Regions from separate parts of the Companilactobacillus zhachilii genome, predicted to be linked through region 1. Evidence: predicted binding sites of a transcription regulator. Region 1 holds the regulator's gene; the other holds the start of a gene.
What was found. The regulator Rex, encoded in region 1, represses fermentation and respiration genes when NADH is low (regulators of the CRP and FNR family bind a similar motif). The targets are predictions, from matches to a motif close to TTGTGAANTANTTCACAA.
Positions count from the first base shown of each region.

Region 2: D1B17_RS10735 (acyl-CoA dehydrogenase family protein) is a predicted target of Rex. The motif match lies at 1,256-1,273, and genes of this name have one in related genera.

Region 1 covers NZ_CP031933.2:2,057,614-2,060,833, forward strand. Annotated here, with positions in the region: gene manA (mannose-6-phosphate isomerase, class I) at 82-1,050, opposite strand; gene D1B17_RS09485 (redox-sensing transcriptional repressor Rex) at 1,071-1,721, opposite strand; gene D1B17_RS09490 (ABC-F family ATP-binding cassette domain-containing protein) at 1,858-3,220, shown strand, end outside.
Region 2 covers NZ_CP031933.2:2,314,795-2,318,014, reverse strand. Annotated here, with positions in the region: gene dltD (D-alanyl-lipoteichoic acid biosynthesis protein DltD) at 1-677, shown strand, start outside; gene D1B17_RS10735 (acyl-CoA dehydrogenase family protein) at 1,289-2,413, shown strand; gene D1B17_RS10730 (electron transfer flavoprotein subunit beta/FixA family protein) at 2,424-3,220, shown strand, end outside.

The DNA.
Region 1 (3,220 bases):
GCAAATCACACGCAAAACCAGCGTGTAATTCACATAGTTACGAAAATGCTCGGGAGCTGACCGCCCTGTTTCCGCCCTCTTTTATTCTTCTCCAGACTCTGAAGCTATAATATCCAAGTCACCTGACAACTTCCAAGCATCAACTGTTGCTGGAACTATCAAATGGATACCTTTCTTCAAATCATAATCTTTACCATCAACGGTAATCTTACCTTCTCCACTTAACACAGAGATTAATGTATACTTACCAATTTGGTGGTGTAATTCAACTGGTTCTTTGATTTCCCAGTGATAAACTGAGAAAAATGGTGATACTGGTGGTTGAACGAAGGTTGTAAATTTATTTTGTCCAACTTGTTTTGATTCGATATTTAATTTTGGATCTTTATGAGGAACGGTAATTGTGTCTTCTGATTGTTTAATGTGAAGATCACGTTTCTTGCCTGTTGTCTTGTCGACACGATCATAGTCATACAAGCGATATGTTGTATCTGAACTTTGTTGGGTTTCCAAGGCCATGATACCCTTATTCAAAGCATGCACAGTTCCACTTGGTACGTAATAGAAATCGCCTGTCTTAACAGGAACTTTTCTCAATAAGTGGTCCCAATCGCCTGATTCGATCATTTGATCAAGTTCAGCTTTATTCTTAGCATTGTGACCGTAAATCAAGTATGAACCTGGTTCAGCATCAATGATATACCAGCATTCAGTCTTACCTAATTCATGCTCATGTTCAGCAGCATAGGCATTATCTGGGTGCACTTGAACAGAAAGACTTGCTTCAGCATCCAAAATTTTTGTCAACAATGGGAAGACTTTGCCTTTAGGATTGCCAAATAGTTCACTATGATTTTTCCAAAGGTCATCAACGTATTGACCAGCAAATTCGCCGTTTTCAACTTCTGATCTGCCATGTGGGTGTCCAGAAATAGCCCAGCATTCACCGATAGTGCCATCAGGAATGTTATAACCAAATTTAGTTTCTAATTTTCTGCCGCCCCAGATTTTTTCATGGAAGACAGGTTTCAAAAATAATGGTTCACTCATAAAAAAATTCCCCCAAAAGTTTAGTTTGTCTCTTCGTTCATTGACTTATCACGATCCAAGAAGAAAATCAGTGTCTGCAATTCATTAGCTAAGTCAACATAATGAACACGGATACTGTTTGGAACATTGATGATAACTGGTGTAAAGTTCAAGATTCCTCGAACCCCTGCATCAGCTAACAAGTCAGCCGTCGTTTGTGCAGCGTTTGATGAAACTGTCAAAATACAGACATCGATCTGTTGCAAGTTAAGTTGTTCCTTCAATTCACTAATATCGTAAACTGGAACTCCACTCTTAACTGTACCGACAATTTCCTTATTTATATCAAAAGCTGCCGCAATTCGAACATTATTCGTCCGAGAAAAGTTATAATTTAGTAAGGCGTTACCTAAATTACCAACTCCAACTAAGGCTACATTGGTTCGTTTATCTTGATTCAACAGCTTCTTAAAGAAGACCACTAAATCGTTTACATCGTAGCCATAACCACGTTTCCCAAGTGCACCTAGATATGAGAAGTCACGTCTAATTGTAGCACTATCAATCTTGACCCCTTCTGATAATTCACCAGAGGAGATTTTTTTTGTACCTTCATCCTTGAGAAATTGGAAGTAACGATAATAAATTGGTAAACGCTTTATTGTTGCGTTTGGAACTGTTGTTTTTGTCATAATTTACCACCATATGTGTGTCATTTCACTAACATTCATAGTAAATAAAAATCACTAAAAACGCAATACGTTAAACCTATAAAGGCATAAATTATTAATTAATGATAAAATTGTGAATACATAAAGGAGTTATATTTTGATTTTATTACAAGCACAAAACATTACGAAAAATTTCGGAACAAAGAAACTTTTTTCCAATGTCAGTTTTGAGATTCAAGACAACAGCCGCATCGGTTTAGTCGGTCGAAACGGTGTCGGAAAATCAACTTTGTTGAAGATTATCTCTGATCAAGAGAGTTACAACAGTGGCAATATTGCCCTAAAAAAAGATACTAATATTGGTTATTTAGCCCAGGATTCTGGACTCGATAGTGACAATCAAATCTTTTTGGAAATGGAAAAAGTTTTTGATTATCTTAAAGAACAAGAAAAGAAAATGCACGCTCTAGAAGAGAAACTTGCCAATCCAAATGTCGACGATTACGATGCCATTCTGAAACAATATGACCAACTACAAAATACTTTCCGTCAAGAAAATGGTTACGGTTATCAATCAGAAATCCGCAGCGTTCTAAAGGGATTCGGCTTTGATGAAGATGTTTGGAAAAACCAAATTTCTACTCTTTCTGGTGGTGAAAGATCTCGTTTAGCTATGGCAAAGATGCTTTTGGAACATCACGATATCTTACTTTTGGATGAACCGACTAACCATTTGGACATCAATACCGTCGAATGGTTAGAAAGTTATCTGAAAGGTTATCGTGGTGCATTAGTTATCGTTTCCCATGACCAATACTTCCTTGATAAAGTTACGACCGAGATTGTTGAAATCAATCAACATTCATCAACTCACTACTCTGGTAATTATTCTTTCTACTTGCAAGAAAAGAAAAAGAACCAAGAAGTTGCTTGGAAACATTACGAAGAACAACAAGCTGAAATCAAGAAAACTGAAGAGTACATTCAAAAAAATATTGTTCGTGCTTCAACAACTAAGATGGCCCAGAGTCGTCGTAAAAAGTTGGAACACATGGATGTTTTGGAACGTCCTGGCAGTGATCAAGGTTCAGTTCACTTCTCATTTGATATCGACAAAGAAAGTGGTAACGATGTTTTACTAGTCAAAGATGCTGCAATCGGATACGATAACGAAATCATGTCTGAGCCTATCAACTTAGATGTCAAAAAAGGTGAACGCGTTGGTATCATTGGACCAAATGGTATTGGTAAATCAACTTTTCTTAAATCAATTTTAGGTAAAATTCCTCTAATCAAAGGAACTAGTCAATTTGGTGCCAATGTTCAAGTCGGTTACTACGACCAGAATTTAAAGGGCCTTGATCCTAAAAAAGACGTTCTTCACGAAATCTGGGACCGTTATCCACGACTAGATGAACAAATTATCCGCAAAAAGTTAGGTGCTTTCCTATTCAGCGGTGATGATGTTCTCAAGCCAGTTGCAGGACTATCTGGTGGTGAAAAAGCTCGATTAACATTAA
Region 2 (3,220 bases), 260 kb from region 1:
TCCAACGTTTCTATATTAAAAACTTTGCTCGTTCTAGTTTGCAGAGCCAAGATGATTTGTTTGGTTCAATTTCCATGAATGACCATGAAAAAGCAATTGATCGTGCAGCTAGTCAATTACCCGATAAGTATGATTACAAAGATTTAAATAAACTAGCTACTAAATTAGCAGCTAAGCACTCAAGTGATAATGATTTGCAAATCGGAAATTCCTTTTATAAGAAGGAATTGAAAAAGAGAATCGTTAGATATAAGAATGCGCACCGTCATGTAACATATACTCATTCACCTGAATACAATGACTTCCAAGCTTTGTTATATATGTTTGCACAAAACAAGACCGAAGTAATGTTCGTTATCCAACCGGTTAACCCACATTGGGTCAAGTATACTGGGATGCCAATGAGTACGATTACTAACTTTGATACAAAAATCAAATATCAATTAAGATCACAAGGTTTCAACAATATTGTGGACCTATCACATGTTAAGAATCCAAACTATATCGCCGAAGATACTATTCACATGGGTTGGCGTGGTTGGTTGATGCTTGACCATCACCTAAAGGGCTTCTATAAGGATAAGAAAGCAAATCCTAAAGATACTCAATATAAGATGGATAGCTACTTCTTAACTGATACTTGGGCTAACAATACGAAATTTTCAAACAATAAATAATTAAAAGCTGACGATTTTTATCGTCAGCTTTTTTGTGTATAGCTAAAGGTTAAGCATGATGTGGAGATGGTATTAGTCCGCCGGAAGGGCCCAGAAAATTAGGTCGCTGTGGGGACCGATTGGAGCCAAGGTCTCCAATCTCGATTTTGAACTTCGCAAGGTGCGCGAATTTCAAAAGTCGTCCCGTGGTGTAAGGGATAAATCCCTAACGCCACCTTCACGGCGACCTAATTTTCTGGGCCCTTCCGGCTAGGTTATTTTTTGTTTTGAATAAATAGTTGGTAAATGGAAGTATTACATTTTAAAGCACATCAATAACTCCCAGAGTCTTAAGGTTTAAAGTATATTTTGATTTAGCTAAGAACTAAAGAACGCATTGTATTAGTCAAATGTGTCAAGCGCTTCGGGCCACTATGAGTTAGCAATTTGTCTAAGAATTAAGGTATATTTTGAATAAATGAATAGCTTACATATATTAACGTTATCTTTTTATATATAAAATAATTATATGGACAATTTCAAATAAATATCTTATGATGAAATCATTAAAATATCGTTGGATATTTTTTTACATATGTATGTGAAAAAATTAACATGTGAGGAGAATTCTGATGGATCAAAAACAAACAAGTAAAGAAATCCTTTTAAGAATGGTCAAGTCGTTTACTGAAAATGAAGTGGCTCCGTATGATATGGAAATTGATCATACGCGTTCTTATGTCAATGATCTCTTGAACAAGATCAAGCAATATGATTTTCTAAGTACAATGTTGCCTGAAGAGTACGGTGGAGCTGGATTTGATGGTGAAACTACTGCTGCAATGATCAATGAAATCGCGCGTGGTAATGCTAGTTTAGGTGTTACTCTTGAAGGTCACTTCAAATCGGTTGATCAGATTGTGAAGTATGGTAATCAAGCTTTAAAAGATGAGTATCTTCCACAAGCTAAATCACGAATCATAGCTTTTTCTATGACTGAACCAAGTGGAGGTTCCAATCCTTTAGGAATAACCTCACATGCTGAAAAGAAGGGCGATAAGTGGATCATCAATGGTGATAAAATCATGATCACTAATGGTGGATTGGCTGAAATATATTGTGTCTTAGTGAAGACTGCTCCGGAAGAATTATCATTCTTTGTCGTTGATAAAGATATGGAAGGTTTCGAATATGGTAAACAAGAAAACTTCCTTGGCTTGACAGGTGTACCCGTTGGCGAAATCGTCATGAATAATATAGAAGTTGATGAAAATCATCTCTTAGGTAAAGTTGGTATGGGAAAGGAAATTGGTGATAGCGCCCATAATGATGCTCGTGTGCTCATGGGAGCAGTTTTGACCGGAATTATGGAACATGAATTAGATATTGTCACTGATTATGCAACTCATCGTAAGGCAATCGATACGCCGATTATTCAGATGCAAGGTATTCAAAGAAAAGTAGCTGATATTGCTGTTGCCAAAGAAACAACCAAATTGCTTTATCAAAAAGCTGCTTGGTTAAAAGATCATGGTCAAGATTATGAAGAAGAAGCTGCTATGGCTAAGGCTTATGGAAGTCGTAGTGCGGTTAAATCTGGAGATGATGCCTTACAGATTTTAGGTGGCTATGGATACAGTCTTGATTATCCAGTTGAACATTTAATTAGAGATGCTAGAGCTATGGAAATAGCTGAAGGAACCGTAGAAAAGATGCGGACAGCCATTGCACTCATTGAAGCAAAGAATCGGGCCTAGGAGGAAAATTATGAAAATAGTTGTTTGTATTAAGCAAGTACCAGAAACTACGAATGTCAAAATTGATGAAAAAACGAAAAATATCGATCGTCGTGGTCTAGGTGGCGTAATAAATTCATATGACCTTCACGCTTTAGAGACCGCTTTAGAAATCAAACGAAATGTTGGTGGAGAAGTAATTACTTTAACTATGGGACCTGATGATTTTGCTGTGTCATTACGTGAAACTTTAGCTTTGGGTGCTGATAGTTCAGTTCTTTTATCTGACCGTGCCTTTGCTGGAGCCGATACTTTGGCCACTGGTTACGTCTTGGGTAAAGCCATTAAAAAGATTGGTGATGTCGATTTAGTTATTTTAGGACAACAATCAGTTGATGCCGATACGGGACAAGTGGGACCAATTATGGCCGAGCTATTGCAGGTACCACAAGTCACATATGCTAATGAAGTAACTGCTCAAGATAATAAATTAGTGATCAAACGTAATTTAGATAATGTTGCTCAAGAAATCACAGCTCAATTGCCACTACTATTGACTGTTACAGATACGATCAATCAACCTAAATATACTAATGTCGTTGAAATTACCAAGAGCTTTGCTAAACCAATCACAACTTGGCATGCTAGTGATTTACAACTAGATAGTGAGCGTGTTGGGCAAGCCGGTTCACCAACGATTGTTCGTTCAATTTCATCTCCAGAAAAAACCGCCAAGGTTGGTCATAAGTTGGCCGATGATCCAATGGAGGCAGCTAAAGAATTAGTAACAGCTTTGAAAAAACAAAATATGTTAGCGGAGGAAGATTA